Regions from separate parts of the Herbaspirillum sp. 1173 genome, predicted to be linked through region 3. Evidence: predicted binding sites of a transcription regulator. Region 3 holds the regulator's gene; each other region holds the start of a gene.
What was found. Region 3 encodes FliA, which starts transcription of late flagellar genes. Its sites were predicted from a motif close to CTAAAGTTTNNNNNNNNNNNGCCGNTA; they were not measured.
Positions count from the first base shown of each region.

Region 1: motA (flagellar motor stator protein MotA) is a predicted target of FliA. The motif match lies at 4,626-4,652, and genes of this name have one in related genera.
Region 2: J2X56_RS26190 (DUF5610 domain-containing protein) is a predicted target of FliA. The motif match lies at 6,479-6,505, and genes of this name have one in related genera.

Region 1 is NZ_JAVDSP010000001.1:1,516,359-1,524,309, forward strand. Features, by position in the region: gene cheA (chemotaxis protein CheA) at 1-1,444, opposite strand, end outside; gene J2X56_RS06725 (response regulator) at 1,499-1,864, opposite strand; gene J2X56_RS06730 (hypothetical protein) at 1,994-2,548, opposite strand; gene motB (flagellar motor protein MotB) at 2,633-3,571, opposite strand; gene motA (flagellar motor stator protein MotA) at 3,651-4,511, opposite strand; gene J2X56_RS06745 (class I SAM-dependent methyltransferase) at 4,701-5,495, opposite strand; gene flhC (flagellar transcriptional regulator FlhC) at 5,594-6,208, opposite strand; gene flhD (flagellar transcriptional regulator FlhD) at 6,386-6,703, opposite strand; gene J2X56_RS06760 (cystathionine beta-lyase) at 7,376-7,951, opposite strand, start outside.
Region 2 is NZ_JAVDSP010000014.1:51,152-59,102, forward strand. Features, by position in the region: gene J2X56_RS26170 (UbiH/UbiF family hydroxylase) at 34-1,266, shown strand; gene J2X56_RS26175 (DsbC family protein) at 1,448-2,215, shown strand; gene pth (aminoacyl-tRNA hydrolase) at 2,290-2,868, opposite strand; gene J2X56_RS26185 (Tex family protein) at 3,111-5,462, shown strand; gene J2X56_RS26190 (DUF5610 domain-containing protein) at 5,624-6,379, opposite strand; gene J2X56_RS26195 (deoxyguanosinetriphosphate triphosphohydrolase) at 6,831-7,951, opposite strand, start outside.
Region 3 is NZ_JAVDSP010000001.1:181,028-188,978, forward strand. Features, by position in the region: gene flhA (flagellar biosynthesis protein FlhA) at 1-528, shown strand, start outside; gene flhF (flagellar biosynthesis protein FlhF) at 525-2,015, shown strand; gene J2X56_RS00890 (antiactivator of flagellar biosynthesis FleN protein) at 2,050-2,853, shown strand; gene J2X56_RS00895 (RNA polymerase sigma factor FliA) at 2,859-3,596, shown strand; gene J2X56_RS00900 (flagella synthesis protein FlgN) at 3,725-4,183, opposite strand; gene flgM (flagellar biosynthesis anti-sigma factor FlgM) at 4,215-4,529, opposite strand; gene flgA (flagellar basal body P-ring formation chaperone FlgA) at 4,743-5,480, opposite strand; gene flgB (flagellar basal body rod protein FlgB) at 5,709-6,137, shown strand; gene flgC (flagellar basal body rod protein FlgC) at 6,143-6,547, shown strand; gene J2X56_RS00925 (flagellar hook assembly protein FlgD) at 6,562-7,287, shown strand; gene flgE (flagellar hook protein FlgE) at 7,327-7,951, shown strand, end outside.

The DNA.
Region 1 (7,951 bases), 1.3 Mb from region 3:
ACAAGGCCAGCACACCTGCCTCACCCTTGCCCGCTGCACGGCGCGCGTCGGGCAGTTCGATGCCGTGGTCGATGCTGTTGCGCACCAGGTGGGTGAGCGGATCGACGATACGCTCGATCAGGCCCTTGTCCAGCTCGGTGGCTGCGCCATGGGTGACGAACTCGACCTGCTTGCCCAGCTTGTGCGCCAGATCGCGCACCATGCGCGGGAAGCGCGAGAAGACGTAATCCATCGGCATCATGCGGATCGACATCACCGATTCCTGCAGATCGCGGGTATTGCGGCTCAACTGGCTGACGCTGTTGAGCAGATGTTCGTGATGCATGGGATCGAGCTTGCCAACGCGCTGCTCGATCATGGCCTGGGTAATCACCAGTTCGCCGACCAGGTTGATGAGCTGATCGACCTTTTCAATGCTGACCCGGATCGACGACGATTCCTGCCCGCCGCCGCCCTTGGCCGCTTTCTTTTCACCGCCGTGGTCACCCTGCAGATGGCCGTCGTCGTGATGGCCGTTGCCGTTACCGTTGCCATTGCCGTGACCGCCAGCGCCGGCGGTGCCATTCGCATGGGCGTCGCCCTCGCTTTTCTTGGCGCTGATGTCCAGCGGCACGAAGGGAGCGAAGAAGCCGTAACCCTGCTCGCGTTCCTTGTCTTCGATAGCGGTGTGGTTGTCGAAGAAACCATAACCCTGGGCGCGTTCGCGCTCTTCCTGGGTCACGAAATTGTCGAAGAAACCATAACCGCGCTCTTCGTCACTGCTCTGGGCAGGATCGACGGCCTGCGACACCTTCAGATCGGCCACGTTGACGATGAAGGCGCAGATGGCGACCACGTCATCGATCGGTTCGGCCGTATCAAGGATGAAGATCCACTTCCCCTCGGGCGACCTGGACTTCTCCAGCTTGCCCAACATGGCCAGCTCGTCGGCCAGGGCCTCGGCATCCTTGTCGCTGATTTCCGGCATGTCCAGCCGGTAGCGGCGAACGCCGCCGGGTCCGACCACGGCGCCGGCGGGCGCCGCCGCGTCCGTCTTCGGCGCAGCCGAGGCACGCCGGCCCTGGGACAATTCCTCCAGCAGCATGCGGACATTGCCGACCGCGTCCTGATCCACCTCGGCACCATGCTTGTGCCCGTCCAGCATGGACTTGAGCACATCCTTGGCGGCCAGGAAGGCATCCACGTGTTCCGAGGTCAGCTTCATCTGGCCCTGGCGGATGCGATCCAGCAGCGACTCCAGAACGTGTGTGACTTCTGCAATATCGGTCAGGCCGAAGGTGGACGAACCACCCTTGATCGAATGGGCGGCACGAAACACCGCGTTGAGGTCCTCCGGATCGGGAGACGCCACATTGACGGCCAACAACAGCTTTTCCATTTCCGCGAGGCCTTCCTCGGCCTCGTCGAAAAAGACCTGGAAAAACTGGCTCATATCAATGCTCATGCCTGGGCTCCATGCTGGATGCAGTACGTATCTTCTTCTTGTCCCGGCAAACGATCAGCCGATCACCTTGCGCACCACCTCGGTCAGGCGCTGCGGATCGAAGGGCTTGACCAGCCAGCCATTGGCACCGGCCGCCTTGCCCTTGGCCTTCATCTCGTCGCTGAACTCGGTGGTCAGCATCAGGATGGGCACACGTGCGTAACTGGTCAGCTCGCGCAGGGAGCGGATCAGCGTCAGGCCGTCCATGCGCGGCATGTTCTGGTCGGTCAGGACCAGGTCGAAGGTATGCGTCTTGGCCTTTTCCAGCGCGTCCACACCGTCGACCGCCTCGGTCACGTTGTAACCCGCAGCTTTCAGACTGAATACCACCATCTGACGCAGTGACCCGGAATCATCTACTGCGAGAATCGTTTTGGACATCGTTACTCCCTGTTTCTTCAATAAGGCTCATGCGCGTATGCATTATGCCGCACCCTTGGCCACCGACCTACCGCCCAGCCAAGGCCGGAATGACCTAGTTCAATCTTGTACCACTCAGCCAGCCACCGATCAGAACAGCTCGATGTCGCCACTTTCCATGCGGGTCTGGCGCACTGCTTTCCAGAGCCCGGTATCGAGCATGTTGAGGCGCTCTTCAATCGCCTGCACCGTGCTGGCCAGCAATTCCTTGACCTCTTCGTCGGTCTGGCCCTGCTCGGGGACGATCTCGAAGCTGTTCGCACTCAGGACCCCCAGCGCTTCACGCAGGCCGATCACGCGGCGCACGATGCGTTCCAGCAGCTGGCTGGTCATGTCCTGGAACTGCAAGCCGGTCACGGCCGCGTTGACGTAGTGGCTGACTTCGCCCTGGGTGGCCTTGAGCTGATCAATGCTCGCACTGTCGAACTGGCCGCTGCCGTTCATCAGGCCTTCCAGGATGGATTGCTGTATCTGTACCGCGCGATGCAGCTCCATGAAACTGTTGCCCAGCTTGCCGATGGCTTCGCCCAGCAGGATGTTGGTCTGGACCAGGTCCGACTCCACTTCCGTCAATTGGCGGCTGCCGCCGCTGGCAGTATCGAGCAACAAGCGCTTGAGCTCCTGCAGCATGGTCTTGGTCGGCATATCCGGCTCTCTTCCCCTGTTCAATTGGAACACTTCTGCTTCATTGGCACACCGCGCGCACCCGCGCAGGCGTGGCACCTGTTATCAGTTCTTGGCCGGCGCACTCAGCCCTTGCTGCACGTCTTCATCGCTGGCATCGGTGGGCACGTTCAACGAGCCGCTATCCTTTTCCACCAGTTCTTCCGCCTTCTTGTTCATGACGATGATGCTGATGCGGCGGTTGATCGGGTTGAACGGATCTTCCTTGTCCAGCAGCACTGCCGAGGACAGGCCCACCACCCGCAGCACCTTCGATTCGTCCATGCCGCCGGTAATGAGTTCGCGGCGCGACGCATTGGCGCGGTCAGCCGACAGTTCCCAGTTGCTGTAGCCCTTCTCGCCGCGCGAATAAGGCGTGGCATCGGTGTGGCCGGACAGGCTGATCTTGTTGGGCACGTCGTTCAATGTGCGGCCGATCTCGTGCAGGATTTCCTTGGTGTAGGGCTGCAGCTGTGCACTGGCCAGGGCAAACATGGGACGGTTCTTTTCGTCCACGATCTGGATGCGCAGGCCTTCCGAGGTAATGTCGATCAACAGCTGGTTCTTGAACTGCTTCAAGGTCGGATTGGAATCGATGGCCTTTTCCAGGCGCGACTTCAGTTCTTCCAGCCGGGTGCGCTCGGCGCGCTCCAGCTCCTGCTGTGCCTGTTTCAGGTTCTGCTTGCGCGAGACCACATCGTTCTCGCCCTTGCGCAGCTGGCCGTCCTGGCGGGTCAGATCCTTGCCGCCGCCGGGCAGCACCGTGTTGGCATCACCACTGCCGGAACCACCGGCCATGGCCACCTTCAGCGGCGTCTTGAAGTATTCGGCAATACCGTTCAGGTCGCCCTTGGCGGTCGATCCCAGCAGCCACATCAGCAGGAAGAAGGCCATCATCGCGGTCACGAAGTCGGCGTACGCAATCTTCCAGGCGCCACCATGGTGACCCCCGCCGCCTTTCTTGATCCGCTTGACGATAATGGGACGTAGACCTTCGTCGGCCATGCCTGTGCTCCTGCTTCAATACTGATGTCTGTGTGAATCGCCCTGCCTGCCGGCCTCCCCTGGCCGGCCTGCCGACCGCTTACTTACCCTTGGCCTGCTTGACGTGCTCTTCCAGTTCGAGGAAGGTCGGACGTTCGGTCGAGAACAGGACCTTGCGGCCGAATTCGATCGACAGTGCCGGCGCGTAGCCATTCAGGCTCGCCAGCAACGTCACCTTCACGCACTGGTAGATCTTGGTCGATTCGTGCAGCTTCTGTTCCAGCAAGCTGGAGAGCGGGCCCACGAAACCGTAGGCCAGCAGAATACCGAGGAAGGTACCGACCAGCGCGTGTGCGATCAGCATGCCCAGCTCGGAGGGAGGGATACCCACCGACTCCATGGTGTGCACCACGCCCATCACCGCCGCCACGATACCGAAGGCCGGCATGCCGTCGCCCAGCTTGGCGATGCAATGCACCGGAATCTCGCCCTCGTGATGGTGGGTCTCGATTTCGTTGTCCATCAGGTTTTCGATCTGGAACGCATCCATGTTGCCCGACACCATCAGGCGCAGGTAATCGGTCATGAACTCGATCAGGTGATGGTCGGCCAGCACGCCAGGGTACTTGCTGAAGATGGGGCTGCTTTCCGGCTCTTCGATGTCGCCTTCGATCGACATCAAACCCTCTTTACGGGATTTGGTGAGGATCTCGAACAGCAGCGCCATCAGTTCCATGTACAGCGCCTTGGTGTAGGTGCTGCCCTTGAAGACCGTCGGCAAAGCCTTCATGGTGGCCTTGATGGCCTTGTTGTTGTTACCGACCAGGAAAGCGCCCAGCGCGGCGCCGCCGATCATGAGCAGTTCGAGTGGCTGGAACAGTGCCCCCAGGTGGCCGCCCGACAGGGCAAAGCCGCCGAAGACGGACCCCATGACCACGATATATCCAATGATGACTAGCAAGTGCCTACTCCCGTCCCTGTGGCGTTGAGTGTATTTTCACGTTCGTCAGATTACAGGTATTCCAGTCAAGCAAATGGGGGAATACATATCCGAAAAACGCCCTTCCTTTTCGATTTACGGCTGAAGTGGCGCAAACTTGATACGTCGCGTCTCGCAGCCCCTGTAAAGGGGCTCTTTACCTGTGTCGCCTCACATGCGCCATCCGTGCAGTACCCTGCCCCCGTGCTCCGGTTCGACCACCACATCCGGAGTGGTACCGGGGATATGAAATTCGTAGCTCAGAAGCAGTGTCCCCGGCTTCATCTCGGCGCGCGCCTTGTGCCACAGCGCCTCCATCGCCGCCGGTGACAGATAGGCAAACACCACGTCATAGTCACCAAAATCCAGCAGCAGGTAGTCGCCGCGCACGAAGCGGCAGCGATTGCCCGCCAGTGCCGCCCGCAGCCGGCTCACCAGCCACGGCAAGGGCGCAATCTCGATGCCGGTGAATTCACTCTCGGGCCGGCGGCGCGACAGGTCCAGCACGGCACCGCCCAGGCCACTGCCGATATCCATGAAACGGATCGGCCGCCCCTCGGGCAAGAGACCCGCCACCGCATCCCAAGCAGTCTGCCCGGAAGGGTAGAACGGCACCTGGCTGCGAAAGGTCGACCAGAACAGCACCAGCATGAACAGGAACACCGCCAGGAACACCCACGACGGCAGGTGCAACTGACCCACGCCCAATGCCGCCAGCGGGAACACCAGCAGGATCAGCCACCACCACGCGGCCATGCGGCGCAGTCGTGCCAGCAGCGCAGCGATCACGCCATGCAGCAGGGAAGTCTGGAGGGGGGAAAGAGGAGCGAGACCGGCGCGCTGGAACAGCACGTCCAGCACGTTGGCACCGATCAGGCCCAGCACGAACAGCAGCAAGGCCTGGATGGCCGGCGCCTGCCACAGGGGCCTGCGCCCGGCACCGGGGTGATTCTCAGGTTCGGACATCGAGGCAATCGGCCTTATTCTTTTTTGGTTGAACACCCTGGCCCATTACCGCCCTGCTGCTCGCCAGCAGCAAGGCATCGGTACATCCCTGTTCCGGCTCAGGCCACGGCGGCCAGCACCGGCTCGGTGCCCAGCGGCGCGGAAGCAGCAACCGGCATGGCGCCTTCGACCAGACCCATGATGACCGCATCCTTGGCCTTCTTGGTCTTGCCGGCGCGCGAGGGCATGTGGCACAGGCCGCACAGGTAGTCCTGATGCAGGTCCAGGCGATGCACCACGAAGTGGCCGTGGCACTTGCAGCAAGGCGTGGTCATGAGCATCTTGCTTTCGAAGAAGCGCACCAGCGTCCAGGCACGGGTCAGCGACAGCACCGGCTCGCCGGCATCGTTGTAGCCGACCTGCTCCAGGTAGAGCTTGTAGGCCTTCATGACGGCCTCAATGCCACTGATGCGGGCATGCTCGATCAGGTAGCGGTGAATGTTGATGAACAGCGAAGAATGGATATTGGGCTGCCAGGTGATGAACCAGTCCGTCGAGAACGGCAGCATGCCCTTGGGTGGCGAGACCCCCTTCAATTCCTTGTACAGCTTCAGCAGTCGCTCGCGCGACAGCGAGGTTTCCGATTCCAGCAACTGGAGGCGTGCCCCCAGATTGATCAGTTCAATGGCCAACTGAATTTCCTGCGCCTCTGTCACAACGCTCTTTTTAGCCATGGTGCAACCCCCCGGTGATTTCGTAATAAAACTGCCTGACCCCAATTCGCCGGCCCCGGGCGGGCGAACTTTCAGGCATGAATGCAAGACTGAAACTGAATAACTCTGTAGAACGTCTTCCCCTGCGGCGCGTTGACTGCCCCTGGCCACGCCGGCCATGCTTTTTGTCTTGTTGTTTTACGAAATTTGTTCGCCGGGCTGGCAGGCCATCAGGATGGCTGCGTGTGACTGCGCCAGGCTCTTGTCCTTGTTGTAGTTGGTCAGCATGCCGAGGATGGCGCCGTCGTCGAAACGGAAACGGGTCAACATCATGTTGGTCGCCGCCAGCTTCATGATCTGCACGTTGGACAAGCCTTCGATCAGATCGGCGATCTCGGCGCTGATACCCAGACGGAAGATTGCGGTCGGTTTGTCCGAACGGATCATTTGCTGCGCCAGCATGAGATAGCTCAGGTTGGCATCGCGGATCTCCGCCATCATGTCGTTGGTATTCATTTGCACCCCACCTCGGTAAGTACTTCCTACGGCTCACGCGGCTGAACGCTGCATCGAGCTGCTTACAATCGCTTACATTTACTTGACTGCAAGCCAATTCTGAGGGGGGCAGGACAGGCGGGAAATTAGACTTGGTCGGTATTTTTAGACGGAGAGAAGCCCGAGCATCTTGTAGGTATCCGTCTTACACGACTGCGGGATATTGGTGAAGATTTCCATTCTGGCAGCCAAAGAGCGAGGAGGCTCGTGACTTTGCGCGCCAATCAGGAATTTCCTGATCAAAAGGTTTCCTGGTTGAAATGACAAAAGAAAATTGTCTTCCGAGCAACAAAAAAAGTTGTAAATATTCGATGACAAACGCCGTCTTGTTGCTTGGGGACGACTAGCTCATCCAGTTTTTTGGGCAGTTCACTGTAGATGGCTTCAGCAAGAACACCCAGAAAACTTGCATATATTTACCCGCTTTGATGATTTTTGCGCAACGTCAAAGACCGTCGGGAAGCCACCGTATCGAGAATTGCTACCATTTTATGACGCTGCCAAGTGCGGCAAAACGATAAACAGATGCAGCATTTACCTTTATTCAATTTCTTTTGTGCAAACTGAACCGTGGCGGCCATCAGACGCGCCCTGCCCCGCTGCCGACACCGGCAGCCGAGCAGGGCTGGCCACTCAGAGCTTGCTCAAGGCCTGCTCGATATCGGCAATGAGGTCGGCGGGGGCTTCCAGCCCGATGTTGAAACGCACCAGCACACCTTCTCGCTGCCACTGGTGGCGCATGCCACGCATGCGGTAGGGCACGCAGAGGCTGTGGGCACCGCCCCAGCTGTAGCCGATCTTGAAGAGCTGGAGGCTGTCGACGAAGCGGTCGGTCTGCTCCTCGCTGTAGCGCGGATCGAAGATCACCGAGAACAGCCCCCCTGCCCCGGTGAAATCGCGCTTCCAGTGGGCGTGTCCGGGGCAATCCTCGAAGGCGGGGTGCAGCACCGCCACGATTTCCGGGCGCTGCTTGAGCCAGGCCGCGACCTTGCGCGCGGCCGCATCGTGCGCCTCGAAACGCAGGCGCATCGAGGACAGGCTGCGCAGGACCAGGTAAACGTCGTCCATGCCCACGCCGAAGCCCAGGCGCATGTGGGCCAGTTCCAGTTTCTCGTTGAGCGCCTGGTCGCGCACGATGACCGCGCCCATGAGGACATCCGAGCCGCCGGACTGGTACTTGGTGACCGCTTGCATGACGATGTCCACGCC
Region 2 (7,951 bases), on a different contig from region 3:
ATAGTTTTCGCCACCCCGTTTATAATCGCCAGCATGACTACCCAAGCACACACCCATACTTCTTCGCCGGCTGCGTCTGGCACTGACATTTGTATCGTCGGCGACGGCGCGGTCGGCAAGACGGCGGCGCTGGGGCTGGCCCAGGCGGGCTTCAAGGTGACCCTGCTGGCCCCTCCGCCTGCGTCCGCCACGCCCGACCCCGCCAGCTGGGACGTGCGCGTCTACGCCCTCAACCATACCGCGCACCGCCTGCTGTCCTCGGTGCGCGTCTGGGACGCCATGGATGCCGCCCGCATCGCGCCGGTGGACAACATGACCGTGCATGGCGATGGCCTGCCCGAGAAAGCCCGCCCCGGCCTGCTTTCCTTCGATGCCTATGCCGCCCGCACCGATGCCCTGGCCTGGATCGTCGAGGACCGCAACCTCGACCAGGCGCTCGACGCCGCCCTGCGCTTCGCCCCCAACGTGCGCGTGCTGCACGGCCGCGCCACCGCGCTGGCAGTGGCCGGTGAAAGCGCCACCCTGACGCTGGAATCCGGCCAGTCGCTGTCGGCCGCGCTGGTGGTCGGTGCCGACGGCGCCAACTCCTGGGTGCGCGGCCAGTGCGATATCGGCCTCGATTACCGCGCCTACGGCCAGAATGCCATCGTCACCAATTTCTCCTGCGAGCTGCCCCATCGCGGCGTGGCCTATCAGTGGTTCAGCCCGACCGAAGGCGTGATCGCCCTGCTGCCGCTGCCGGGCAACCGCGTCTCGCTGGTCTGGTCCGCGCCGCAAGCGCTGGCCGATCAATTGCTGCAGCTGCCGTTGTCGGCCCTGGCCGAACGCCTGGCCCAGTGGGCCGCTCCTGTGCTGGGCACGCTCACGCCGCTGCAGCCCGAAGTGGCCAAGGCCTTCCCGCTGCGCCTGATCAAGCCGCACGCGATGATCGCCCCGCGCGTGGCCCTGATCGGCGACGCCGCCCACGTCGTGCACCCCATGGCCGGCCACGGCATGAACCTGGGCTTCGGCGATGTGGCCGCGTTGATCGACATCCTGCTCAAGCGTGAACCGCAGTACGACTGCGGCGACGAGCGCGTGCTGCGCCGCTATGCCCGCGCCCGCAAGGAAGAAGTGCTGCTGATGCAGATCGCAACAGACGGCCTGCATCGCCTCTTCTCCACCGAGGCCGAGCCGGTGCGCCTGGTGCGCAACCTCGGCATGAGCCTGGTCAACCATCTGCCCATCCTGAAACGCCGCCTCATTGCCCATGCGCTGGGGCAGTAAGGGACGGTGATTTCAGGTAAGGTAGGGCCTCTGGCGAAGCGCGGCGGTACGATGCCTGTCTTCGCCAGCGCAACACCTTCCCCCTACATTGTTGAAAGACATGTGCGAACCCAGTCCCGGCGCGGCTTTGCGGCCGACGTTCCGAAGATTGGGCGCGCGTTTGATTTGAATCAGGACGAGTATGAAAAAATTTTTGACCGCAGGTGCGAGCTCCTTGCGCCATCTGAGCATGGCGGCAGTGCTGCTGGCTTCCACCGTCGTGGGCGTGAGCGCCCATGCGCAAGCCGAGGCCGCCGACAGCACCGAGGCCACCATCAAGAAGCTCATCGAGCCGCGCCTGGGCAAGGATGCCAAGGTCGATGCCGTCACCAAGACGCCCTATGCCGGTCTCTATGAAATCCAGATCGATGGCGACGTCATCTACACCGATGCCAAGGCCCAGTATCTCTTCATCGGCCGCGTGGTCGATTCGCAGACCTATCGCGACTACACCAAGGAAAAGATCGATTCGCTGAACCAGACGCCGTTCTCGGCCCTGCCGCTGGACAAGGCCATCAAGACCGTCAAGGGCAACGGCAAGCGCGTGATCGCCATCTTCGAGGATCCCAACTGCATCTACTGCAAGCGCCTGCACAAGACTCTGCAGGAAGTGGACAACATCACCTACTACACCTTCCAGTACAACATTCTCTCGCCGGATTCCATCGTGAAGTCGCGCAACATCTGGTGCGCACCCAATCCGAGCAAGGCCTGGAACGAGTGGATGGTGAGCGGCAAGGAAGCACCGGCCGCTGCCGCCTCCTGCAACGCCCCGCATGAAGAGGTGCTGGCCCTGGGCAAGAAGCTCAAGGTCACCGGCACGCCGACCATTTTCTTTGCCGATGGCTCGCGCATTCCTGGCGCGGTCGATGCCAAGGGACTGGAACAGAAACTGTCTTCGCTGAAGTAAGCGGATCAACAAAAAGGGCGCTCGCATGTCGAGCGCCCTTCGTTCATCTGCCTTGGTTTTTCCCCGGCAGGGGATTACTTCCCGGTATGCAATTCCATCATGGCCTGTTCGAACTTGCCCTGCACCAGCAGGGGGATGACGTTGAGGCTCTTGTCCAGCGCCTCGTTGATCAGCGCCTGTTCTTCCTTGCGCGGCCGGTGCAGCACGAAGTCGGCCACCGGCTGTTGCAGCCCCAGCGTGCGCGGATGGCCGATGCCCAGCCGCAGGCGCCAGTAGTCTTGCGTGCCCAGGGCCGCAGTGATGTCCTTCAAGCCGTTGTGTCCGCCCGAGGAACCGCCTTTCTTGATCTTGGCCGCGCCCGGCGGCAGGTCCAGTTCGTCATGCACCACCAGCACTTCATCCGGATTGATCTTGTAGAAGCGCGCCAGTGCACCGACCGACTGGCCGGACCGGTTCATGTAGGTCTGCGGTTCCAGCAGCCAGACCTCATTGCCGGCGATGCTGGTCTTGCCCGCCAAGGCGTTGAAACGCTGCTCGCGTGCCAGGCGCACCGGACCGGCGAGATTGTCGACCAGCCAGAAGCCGGCGTTGTGGCGGGTTTGTTCGTATTCCGGGCCGGGGTTGCCGAGGCCGACGATGAGACGGATGGACATGGTGCTGAAGGACGAGGACGCGCAATGCGAAAGCGCCGATTATCCCGGCTTTGCGGCTGCGCGTCCAATCCGCGTGCAGCCGTGCAGGCACCGGCGAGGCCCGCGCCAAGGCACTTTGGCGTGCAATCGCACAATGTCAAGATTGGCTTGGCTGCCTGAATTGCGTATCATCCAACGCTTGTTTTTCTTCACTGCATAAACGCTTAACCGCTTAATTGCTCAACTGTTGACTGGGTTTCACCATGCTGCCTTCTATCGAACAACGACTCGCCCTCGAACTCGCCGCCAAGCCGGTTCAGGTCGCTGCCGCCATCGCCTTGCTGGACGAAGGTGCCACCGTTCCCTTCATCGCCCGCTACCGCAAGGAAGTCACCGGCGGCCTGGACGATGTCCAACTACGTCTGCTGGAAGAACGCCTGCGTTACCTGCGCGAGCTGGAAAGCCGCCGCGCCGCGATCATCGCCTCCATCGAAGAGCAGGGCAAGATGACGCCCGTGCTGCTGGACGCCATCACCCACGCGGAAGACAAGACCCGCCTGGAAGACCTCTACCTGCCCTACAAGCCCAAGCGCCGCACCAAGGCCCAGATCGCCGCCGAAGCCGGCCTGACCGAGCTGGCCGATGCGCTCCTGAATGACCCGGCCTTGAACCCGGAAGAAGAAGCGGCCAAGTTCATCAAGCCCGCCTTCACCACCGACAACGGCGACAACCCCGGCGTGCCCGATACCAAGGCCGCCCTGGATGGCGCGCGCCAGATCCTCATGGAGCGTTTCTCGGAAGATGCCGAGCTGCTGCAGAGCCTGCGCGAATACCTCACCGAGCACGGCGTGGTCGAATCCAAGGTGATCGAGGGCAAGCAGGATGCCGGTGAAAAATTCGCCGACTATTTCGATTACTCCGAAACCTATTCCACCATTCCCTCGCACCGCGCCCTGGCACTGTTCCGTGGCCGCCGCGAAGAGATGTTGAACGTCATCCTGCGCCTGGATACCGAAGAAGAGAAGCCGAAGTGGGATGCCCCGCACAATCCCTGCGAAGGTCGCATTGCTTCACGTTTCGGTGTGTCCAACAAGGGCCGTCCGGCCGACAAGTGGCTCTCCGACACGGTGCGCTGGGCCTGGCGCGTGAAAGTCTTCATGCACCTCGAAACCGAGCTGATGACCAACCTGCGCGAGAAGGCCGAGGCTGAAGCCATCAACGTCTTCGCCCGCAACCTGAAGGACCTGCTGCTGGCGGCACCGGCCGGCCCGCGTGCCACCATGGGCCTGGATCCGGGCCTGCGTACCGGCGTGAAGGTCGCCATCGTGGACGCCACCGGCAAGGTCGTCGCCACCGATACCATCTATCCTCACCAGCCGCGCAATGACTGGAACGGTTCGCTGCATACCCTCTCGCAACTGGCCGAGAAGCACAATGTCTCGCTGATCTCGATTGGCAACGGCACCGCCTCGCGTGAGACTGACAAGCTGGCCCAGGACCTCATCAAACTGCGTCCCGAACTCAAGCTCACCAAGATCGTGGTCTCCGAAGCGGGCGCGTCGGTGTATTCGGCCTCCGAATTCGCTTCCAAGGAATTGCCGGATCTGGACGTGTCGCTGCGCGGCGCGGTCTCGATTGCGCGCCGCCTGCAGGACCCGCTGGCCGAGCTGGTCAAGATCGATCCCAAGTCCATCGGCGTGGGCCAGTACCAGCACGATGTGAGCCAGTCGCAACTGGCGCGCTCGCTGGATGCCGTGGTCGAGGACTGCGTCAACGCGGTGGGGGTCGATGTGAACACCGCTTCCGCACCGCTGCTGGCGCGCGTCTCCGGGCTCAACGCCAGCGTGGCGCAGAGCATCGTGTCCTACCGGGATATGAAGGGTATGTTCAATTCCCGCGCAGCGCTGCGTGAGGTGCCGCGCCTGGGCGACAAGACCTTCGAGCAAGCCGCCGGCTTCCTGCGCGTGATGAATGGTGAGAACCCGCTGGATGCCTCGGCGGTGCACCCGGAATCCTATCCGCTGGTGGAAAAGATCCTGGCCGACATCAAGAAGGATGTGAAGAGCGTGCTGGGCCAGACCTCGCTGTTGAAGGGCCTGTCGCCGGCCAAGTATGCCGATGAGAAGTTCGGTGTGCCCACCGTCACCGACATCTTGAAGGAACTCGACAAGCCAGGCCGTGACCCGCGTCCCGAGTTCACCACCGCCACCTTCAAGGAAGGCGTGGAAGAGATCAAGGACCTGCGCGTGGACATGATCCTCGAAGGCGTGGTCACCAACGTGGCGGCCTTCGGTGCCTTCGTCGACATCGGCGTGCACCAGGATGGCTTGGTCCACATTTCGGCGCTGTCCAACAGCTATGTGAAGGATCCGCACACCGTGGTCAAGGCCGGCCAGGTGGTCAAGGTCAAGGTGCTGGAAGTGGACGAGAAGCGCAAGCGCATCGCCCTGACCATGCGCCTGAACGACACAGCCCCGGCCCCGGGTGCGCGCAATGAACAGCGCGGTGACCGTACCGATTCGCGCCGTTTGTCGCAACACCAGAACCAGCGCGGCCGTGAGCAGGCACCGGCCAACAATGCGATGGCGGCGGCGTTTGCGAAGTTGCGTGGGTGATGTTTTTTTGTGATGGTTTGTGATGTCGAGGGCGGTCTTTCTCACGCCTTTCGATGTCATGAAAAATAAGTAAAAAGAGGCTGTCTCCCAAGAGAGACAGCCTCTTTTTTATTAGTTTTTGCGAATTGGCTTTTGCAGCTCAGCGCGACTGCAAGGTGCGATTACGCACTGGTGCTGATCCGCGTCTGGCTCACCGACACTGAAATACTGACAGTCGTCTCGCTGGCCACCAGCGTACCGCCCTGGCCATCCGCATTGCCTTCGCTGCCCGATCCGTCCTCACCCTCCTGCTTGCCGCCCTTGACCTTGTTGATGAAGTCGCCCAGCGCCTTCTGCACCAGGTCATAGGTCTTGTCGATGTTGCTGGCAATATCGCCTTGCAGCACGTTCAGGCTCTCCAGGATGCCGCGTGCTTCCTTGAAGCCCTGGTCGACACCCTTGAAGATCAGGTTCATGTAGTCGTCGATGTTGCTGGCATCTTCCTTGTCCGGATTGTTCTGCTTGTAGAGCTCGAACATGTTGGTGATGAAGGAGACGATACGGCCGGCCGTTGCCTCCGGCGAATTGTCCTGGGTCGATGCGGTCTGGATGGCGTTGTCGCCCAGCTGCGGACGCAGGATATCGTTGATGTTCTCGATGGCGGTCTTGTAGACCAGCGACAGCGGATCGTTCTGCGTCTGCAGCGATACCTCCAGCGAGGATTGCACGATGGAGAGATTGAACTGGGCCTTGGCGCCGCTCACGGTGAGCAGGTTGGCTTGCTTGGCCTGGGCGATCTTGTCGCCGCCGCTGCTGTCGCCGGCGGTGGCGGGCAGCTTGTCGTTGTCTGACGCTGCGGCAGAGGTCGACGAAGTGGAAGAAGGGGTGACGGGCAGCAGGGACTTGTTGTCCACGCCGCTGGTGTTGCCGATAGCCATGACGGTCTCCTGAAAATGAAAGGGGATCCGGGCATCAGAGGGGGAGACGGATCCACGGAGGCGAAACTGCGCACCATGCGCATCCACTCCATTCCTGCATAACGGCCTGTTCAAAGCGGACTTGATATTGACAGAAATTTACACCTGTCAGTTTCTGGGGGACTTCGTTGACAAGTCTGCATTGCACCCGCGCAATCTTTGGAAAAGCCTTGCTGGAAGCGGGTTTGCGGCGATACCGTGCGTGCCGTCGGGCTGACCGCGACGGACGCAGGCGATCAAGAAAAAATGTAACGAAATGTGCGCGAGATGCTGGCAGCGGGATTTCAATTGCATTGGGGTAATGAAATCGCGCTGGCAGCACGACAATGAGGGCGCACGGATGCGCTGAATGAAAACGCCGCGTATCGATACGCGGCGTTCAACGCGGGCGTTGCACCCGCTCCATCAATCCTCACTCCATCACGAACAAGCGCCGATGCTCGCGAATGGCATAGCGATCGGTCATGCCGGCGATGTAGTCGGCGACTTTGCGCGCCTGCTTGTCGAGACGCTGGGTTTCGTCCGTGATGCCCTTGACCTGATAGTCCGGCGGCAGCAGGCTGGGCTGAGAGGTGAAGGCCTCGAACATCTCGGCGATGATGCGGCGTGCCTTGGCCGTCATGCGATTGACCTGATAGTGGCGGTAGAGCTTCTCGCGCAGGAATTTTTTCAGTATCGCGGCTTCGGCGGCCATCGCATCGGAGAAGGCGATGAGCTGCGGCGCATTGCGCACATCCTCGATGTCGCGCGGGGCGATCTCGGCGATGCGGCTGCGCGAGGTCTGGTTCAGGTCGACGATGAGCGCATTGATCATGCGGCGCACGGTCTCATGGATGACGCGGCGTCCGGTGATGCCGGGATAGGCCTGTTCGACTTCGCGCAGATGGCGTGCGAAGAAATCGACTTCGCTCATCAGCTCCATGGTCAACAGGCCGGAGCGCAGGCCATCGTCGATGTCGTGATTGTTGTAGGCGATCTCATCGGCCAGGTTGGCCAGCTGCGCTTCCAGCGAGGGCTGCTTCTTTTCCAGGAAGCGCACGCCGATCTCGCCCAACTGGCGCGCATTGTGCAGGGAGCAGTGCTTGAGGATGCCTTCGCGCGTCTCGAAGGTGAGATTGAGGCCATCGAAGGCAGCGTAGTGCTGCTCCAGCTCATCGACCACGCGCAGGCTCTGCAGGTTGTGTTCGAAGCCGCCGTGATGCTTCATGCAGTGGTTGAGCTCGTCCTGCCCGGCATGGCCGAAAGGCGTGTGGCCGAGGTCGTGGGCCAGCGAGATGGCTTCCACCAGGTCTTCGTTCAGTTGCAGGTTGCGCGCGCAGGAGCGGGCGATCTGGGCGACTTCGATGCTGTGGGTCAGGCGGGTGCGGAACAGGTCGCCTTCATGATTGACGAAGACCTGCGTCTTGTATTCGAGACGGCGGAAGGCGGTGGAGTGGACGATGCGGTCACGGTCGCGCTGGAATTCGCTGCGCGAGCCCGGTGGCGTTTCACTGAAGCGCCGGCCTCGCGAACTTGCCGAGTGGGCGGCATAGG
Region 3 (7,951 bases):
AAGCTGGTGGAAGACCTGGTGCCCAAGATGCTGCCGCTGGGCACGCTGCAGAAGGTCTTGCAGAACCTCTTGCTGGAAGGCGTGCATATCCGCGATATGCGCACTATCATCGAAACATTGGCCGAACACGCCGCCCGCATTCAGGATCCGACCGACCTGACGGCGATTGTACGGATTGCGCTGGGACGCGCCATCGTGCAACAGATTTTCCCGGGCGAGAGCGAGCTGGCCGTCATGGCCCTCGATTCCAAGCTCGAACGCCTGCTCATGCAGGCACTGCAGGCCAGTGGCGACACCGGCGGCATCGAGCCGGGCCTGGCCGATTCGCTGGTGCAGCAGACCGAAATGGCGGCGCAGCGCCAGGAGCAGATGGGCCTGTCGCCCGTGCTGCTGGTCGGCGCACCGCTGCGGACCTTGCTGGCGCGCTTCCTGCGCCGCGCCATGCCGCAGTTGCGCGTGCTGTCGCACGCTGAAGTACCCGAGTCGAAAACGATTAAAGTTACCAGCCTAGTTGGAGGGCAAGCATGAACGTCAAGAAATTTATCGCCAATTCTTCTCGCGAGGCCTGGCGTCAGGTGCGCGAGGCGCTTGGCCCGGATGCCGTCATTCTCTCCAACCGCAATATTCCTGACGGGGTGGAGATCCTGGCCATGGCCAACGAGGACATGACCACCCTGGTGGCCCCGACCGGCGCGCGCGACCCCAATGCTCGCCCGCAGGCGGCCTCGCTGCAGCAGCAGTCCGGTGCGCCGAACGCACAGCAGGCCAAGCGTCCGGCGCTGCTGTCGTCGCCGCTGGCCCAGCAGCCGCCCCGCGCCGCGCGTCCCGAGCATGCGCCATTGCTGGACCAGCCGGCCCACGGCCGCGCGCCTGCGCGCCCGGTGGAAGCCGCTCCGGCCAGCGATGCCCGCGTCTGGCGCAGCCGCCGCGCGGAGCAGGCGGCCGGTGGCCGTCCGGCCTCGGCCCAGCAGGCGCAGGAATCCGGGGAACATGACCAGCGTCCACGTTCGGCCCTGCCTGAATTCGATGGCAAGGACTACGACGAAATCCTCTCCGAAGTCATGAGCGAGATCCGCTCCATGCGCGGCGTGCTGGAAACCCAGCTGGCGGAGATTTCCTGGGGCGGTACGCAGAAACGCGATCCGCTCAAGGGCGTGGTACTGAAGGAAATGCTGGCGGCCGGCTTCTCGGCCAGCCTGTCGCGCCTGATCACCGAAAACCTGCCTGCCAACTCCAAGTCGCAGGACATCATGTTCTGGGTCAAGTCGGTGCTGGCGCGCAATCTCAATACCCTGGCCAACGAAAACGAACTGCTGGAAAACGGCGGCGTCTTCGCGCTGGTCGGCCCCACCGGCGTTGGCAAGACCACCACCACCGCCAAGCTGGCGGCGCGCTGCGTGATGCGCCACGGCTCCGGCAAGCTGGCCCTGATCACGACCGACGGCTACCGTATCGGTGGTTACGAACAACTGCGCATCTACGGCAAGATCCTGGGTGTGATGGTGCACTCGGTCAAGGATGAGACCGACCTGCGCATCGCCCTGGAAGAGCTCAAGGGCAAGCACACCGTACTGATCGATACCGCCGGTGTCGGCCAGCGCGACCAGATGGTGGCCGAGCAGGACGCCATGCTGGCCGGTGCCGGCGTGGACATCAAGCGCCTGCTGTGCCTGAATGCCACCGCCACCGGCGGTACGCTCAATGAAGTGGTGCATGCCTATTCCAGCTCCGGGCTGGCCGGCTGCATCATCACCAAGCTGGACGAAGCCGCCACCATCGGCAACGTGCTGGATGTGGTGATCCGCCACAAGCTCAACCTGCATTACGTGGCCAATGGCCAGCGCGTGCCCGAAGACCTGCATGTGGCCAACAAGCTCTACCTGGCCGACCGTGCCTTCAAGCAGAAGCGTGAAACCGCCCCTTTCGAATTCCAGGAAGGTGAGTTGCCGGGCGTGATCGGTCCTACTGCCATGTCCATGAATGACCGGGGACTGCGTGAGGTGAGCTTTGGCTAGTTACGATATCGACCAGGCAGCAGGGCTGCGCCGGATGCTGGAGCGTCCGGTGCCCAGGCTGTTCACCTTCTTCTCGGTGCTGGGTGAGGAAGAGAAGAGTGCCATGCTCATCAATCTGGCGGCGTCCCTGTCGCAGGCCAAGCACAGCGTGCTGGTGGTGGATGGCGACGTTGCCACGACCGGTCTGCTGACCCGCATCGGCCTGCGTCACGACGTGGCGACGCTGCAGGAAGTGGCGCGGATGGAGCGTCCCATGGCGGAAGCCACACGGCTCCTGCCGGAAGGTTTTTCGATGGCGCGCATCGCCCGCCGCAGCGTGCCCTCGGCGACCGATCCGCATGCCGGCCGTCTGGCGGAGATCTTCGACAGCCTCATCGAGCAGGCCGAGATTACGCTCGTCAATGGCGTGCTGGCGCGCGACCTGTCGCTGCCGGTGCCGACCATGGAAATGGGCGAGATCGTGATCCAGGTCTCGACCACGGCGTCTTCCATCAAGGCGGCCTATGTGCTGCTGAAGAGCCTGAGCGACCGCATCGGCCGCCGTCCCTTCAGTCTCATCGTCAACGATGCCACCGAAGCCGAAGCCCGTACCGTCTATGCCAACATGGCCCAGGCGGCCAGCCGCTACCTGGCGGCGCAGCTCAATTTCATCGGCGCGATTCCGGCGGATGACCATATTCGCCGCGCCACCGGACAGGGGCGGGCGGTGATGGACGTGTTTCCCTTCGCCGGTGCCGCGCTGGCCTTCCAGCGCCTGTCCAAGCGCTTCACGGCCGGTCCGGATGCAGCCCGCAGCAGCTACGGGATGGCCACCGACGGCGCCAGTCTGGGAGTGTGACGTGCATGTATAACGTCAAGGGAAAAAAGGGCAAGAACGACGTGCTGGAGCAGCATGCGCCGCTGGTCAAGAAACTGGCGCATCAGCTCAAGGCCAAGCTGCCCCCCAGCGTAGAGGTGGACGACCTGATCCAGGCCGGCATGATGGGCTTGCTCGACGCCGTCAACCGCTACGAGGAAACCCATGGCGCGCAGTTCGAGACCTACGCCGTGCAGCGTATCCGCGGTGCCATGCTGGATGAGCTGCGCAGCAGCGACTGGCTGCCGCGCAGCATCCGCCAGAATGCGCGCAAGGTGGAAGAAGCCATGCAGTCCCTGCTGCAGCAACTGGGCCGCCAGCCGCAAGAAGCGGAAGTGGCGCAGCACATGAAAATTAGCCTGGCCGAGTATCAGTCGCTGCTGACCGACTGCGGCGGCCACCAGTTGATCTATTACGAAGATTTTCACGACGACGATGGCGGCCACGAACACTTCCTGGACCGCTACCAGACCGGCGACGGCGATGATGATCCGCTGCAGAGCCTGATCAATGGCGGTTTCCGTGAAGCCGTGGTGGATTCCATCAAGGCCTTGCCCGAGCGTGAGCAGATCCTGATGGCGCTGTACTACGAGCAGGAAATGAACCTCAAGGAAATCGGCGCCGTCATGGGCGTTTCCGAATCGCGCGTGTGCCAGTTGCACAGCCAGGCGATCTCGCGCATGCGTTCGTATCTGCGCGAGCATTCCTGGAGCGGGGTGGCCTGAGGCTGCCTGCCTTCAGGGCGCAGATCCGAGAGAGGTCGCAGGACGCGTTAACGACAAAGCCCGGCAAATGCCGGGCTTTTTGTTGATGCGATCTTGCTGTGCTTCCGTGAGCGGGAAGCGGCTGAAACTTATACCACGCCCAGACGGCGTCCCGAGGACCGGATGCTGTTCTGGCCGTCCGGGCCATAGAAATTGCCGGTGCCGGTCTTGCCCTGCAGGATGGTCAGGGCGCTCTGATTGATGGACAGCTTCTTGCCGATCAGCAGGCCATTGACGCGGTTCAGTTCCTTGGCGTCCTGCGCCAGTTCGAACAGGCTGGCCCAGATCTCGCGGTCAGCGTCGCCGGCTTGCTCATTCATCCACTGTTGCATGCCGCTTTCATCTGCACTGTAGCCGAGGCTGCCCAGCAGCGCATGGCGATTGCCGGCCAGCGTGGACATTTCAGCAACTATCGCGGCCTTTTCGGTAATGATGTCGGTCAGGCCTTCGGCGGTGGCTTCCGCCAGCAGTGCCTGTTCCTGGCTCAGTTTTTCCACCAGGCGCGACAGCGCGGCGTGTTCCAGGGACAGGTTGCTGGCCGGATTCATGCGAAAGATCCTCTGAGCGGTAAAACGGTAATCAGGCCGGGCGGGCGCTGATGAGATTCTTGACGGTATCGATCACGCCGTCGGCGATCTTGTCGGCATCGATCTGGAAAGTGCCGTTGGCGATGGCCGCTTTCAGCTTTTCCACTTTTTCGGCATTGAAACCGCCGTTTTTGGTGTCCTTGGTTTCCAGCGCCTGATAGGTGCTGGACAAGCGCACGCTGTCCGAAGCCGCTTTGGTGGCGGCCGGGTCAGTGCCCGCAGGATTGGCGGCAGTCGTGTTGCGGGTCTGCGTTTGCGTCTGCTCGGTGTTGAGGGCAGCAGATTTGAGGGCGTCGTTAACGTTCACGGCAGTATTCCTTGTAGGGTGGGGGCGCTTCGCACCCGCCTGTCGTATGGATTATCGACCAGTTCTGGGCAAACTTTAACATTCCCGCACCTGAATTAAGCTGAATTCGGGTACTTTTCTTCACATTCCTGTTCGGGCGATCCGCTGCGTTCCGCGCGGCACTTGCCCTGCGGGAAATTGCTTCATATCAATACAGAAGCCGGGGTCGCCGGCTCAGTAGTTGATTTCCAGAATCCCGCCCGCTTTGGCAATACCGCTCACCACCTGGCCGGCCGCCGTCCGGGCCTGGGCCATCTGGCCTTCGTTGGCATTGGTCAGGGCGCGCGCTTCGGTGGAAATCTGGAAGCCCGGGCCGATCGATACGACCCGTACCGCCTGGCCTTGCTGCACCACGCGCTGGTTGCGGATGGTGTCGAGGCGCAGCGGCGTACCGGCGCGCAGCGACATGTTGGCGACGCGGCCGATGACCTGTGATTCTTCGGTGATCACGCCGCTGGGCAGCGCCGACATGTCGCCGCGAATGCGTGTGATGTCGCTGGCGCTGATGGTCTGGCCCTGGGCCAGCGGGACCGCGGCGACCAGGTAATCCGAGATCACCTGCACGTTGGCGCGCAGGTAGATGGTCCAGGGGGAGGGGGCCACGCACTTGATGCCGACCGTGGTGCGGCCGAACAGGCGGCCACCATTGGGCATGAAGGCTTGCGGTTCAAGGCAGGCCGCCAGCGTCAGGCGTGCATCGGCGGGATCGATGGTGACCGTGACGCTGCCGGGCAAGCCCGAGGTCTGGCTTTTCAGGAATTGCTCCGCCACTTGTTGCAAGGCTTGCAAGTCCTGCTTTTGGGGGGAGTTGGGGTCGTTCTGGGCGAGCGCAGGCGCAGTCGCCCCCAGGCCGGCTGCCAGCAAGGACAGGACGGCGAAAGTGCGGCGCAGGGCGCGGAAAGCGTGTTTCATTTTGTGCAACTTGCCCGCAGGGCATAGGCGAATCTTGGCACTCATGGTACGTCGCGCGCGCGAGGTCAAAAGGGCAAACAGGGGAGGCTTTTCTCTCTTTATCGCCCCTTAGAGTTCGGGGTGCGAACGTATGATCAAGCCTACGTAATTCCATCATCGGCGCAGTCCGCAAGCGGCCCGGCAACAGGCCGGGCAGGACAGGGGGCGCTGGTACTTCCGGAGGACCTGATGGTCTCTAAGCTCGACGATTATTTCCGTTTCAACGAGATGGCGCTGAACCTGCGGTCCCAGCGCCAGCAGGTGCTGGCGTCCAACATCGCCAACGCGGACACGCCCAACTACAAGGCGCGTGACGTCAACTTTGCCGACGCGCTCAAGAATGCGCTGGACAACAAGTCCAACACGATCCCGCCGCTGCAGCTGGAGCGCACTGCTGCCACGCACGTGGCCGGCACCGCGCCCGACAACGGTCCGGGCAGCATCGGCGGCACCGCCTTGCAGTACCGCACGCCGGCCCAGGGCAGCGTGGACGGCAATACGGTCGATATGGATGTGGAGCGCAATGAATTCCTGGACAACGGCATCCGCTACGAAGCCGGAGTCACCTCCGTGAACGGCCAGATCAAGGCCATGCTGAACGCTATCCAACCGGGCTGATAAACATGTCTCTTTCCAACATCTTCAACGTCGCCGGCTCGGCCATGAGCGCCCAGGCACAGCGCCTCAACGCCACGGCCAGCAACATCGCCAACGCCGACAGCGCGACCAGCCCCGATGGCACGCCCTACAAGGCCAAGCAGGTGGTGTTCGAAGCCATTCCGGTGGGCAGCGTCAAGGACAGCGGCGTGAAAGTGGCGGCCGTGGTCGAGAATCAAGCCCCGCCCAAGCTGGTCTACGACCCCAAGCATCCCATGGCCGATGGCAATGGCTACGTCGCCATGCCCAACGTCAATCCGGTCGAGGAAATGGTCAACATGATCTCGGCCTCCCGCTCTTACCAGACCAATGTGGAAACGATGAACACGGCCAAGGCCATGCTCGTCAAGACCCTCACCATCGGCCAATAACCAGGACCTGAACCATGGCAATCGTCTCCAGTGACCTGCTCACCGCAATGAATGGCACGAGCAGCAGCTCGTCCACTACCACCAGCTCTTCCAGCCTGGACAACAACAGCCCGGACGCGATCCAGAACCGCTTCCTGACGCTCTTGATTGCGCAGATGAAGAACCAGGATCCCAGCAACCCGATGGACAACTCGCAGCTGACCACCCAGATGGCACAGTTGTCGACGGTCACGGGCATCAGCCAGCTGAACAATTCGCTGTCCACGCTGATGAGCAACCTCAATTCCTCGCAGGCGCTGTCGACCGCCAACATGATCGGGCACAGCGTGCTGGCCCCGGGCAACAGCATCCAGCTGACCAGCGATACCACCAAGGATGCCAGCGGTACGGAAACCACCAGCCAGAAGGCGGTGTTCGGCGTGAACCTGTCCGGTACCGCCTCCTCCGTAGTGGTCACCATCAAGGATTCCTCGGGCGCCGTGGTGCACACCACCGACCTGGGCACCCAGGCCGCCGGCGTGGTGCCGGTGATCTGGGACGGCTCCAACGATACCGGCGGCAAGGTGGCCGACGGCAATTACACCTTCACCGTCAGTGCCTCCAACAATGGCACTGCAGTCACCGCTTCGACCCTGTCGTTCGGTACCGTTTCCAGCGTCTCGACTGCGTCGGACGGCGTCAAGCTCAACGTCACCAATGTCGGCACCATCAAGCCGACCGACGTCGTGCAAATTCTTTAATCGTCATTACCGACAACATTCGGAACAAGGGGATATCTCATGAGTTTTCAGCAAGGTCTGAGCGGACTGAACGGCGCAGCCAAGAGCCTGGACGTCATCGGTAATAACGTGGCCAACGCCAGCACGGTGGGTTTCAAGCAGTCGCAGACGCAGTTTGCCGACATGTACGCCAATTCCATGAACCGTTCCGGCAATTCGCCGGTGGGTATCGGTGTGACGGTCGCCAATGTGGCGCAACAGTTCACCCAGGGCAATATCACGTCGTCCAACAACCCGCTGGATATCGCCATCAATGGTGACGGTTTCTTCCAGTTGGCCGCCAGCTCCAGCGACCTGTCGCCGATGTACGGCCGCAATGGCCAGTTCCAGCTCGACAAGAACGGCTACATCGTCAACCCCAGCATGAACGGGGCCTTCCTGATGGGTTATGCAGCCGGCGTGACCGGTGGCGACCCGGTGCGCCTGCAGATTGATACGTCCTCGATCCCGGCGACCACCACCACCACCATCAATACCAAGGTCAACCTGGATTCGCGCGTGACCGTGCCGACCACGACCACCTTCAGCGCCACCGACCCGACCTCGTACAACAACTCGACCGGCGTGACCATCTATGACAGCTTGGGCAATCCGTACAGCGTCCAGACTTTCTATGTGAAGAACA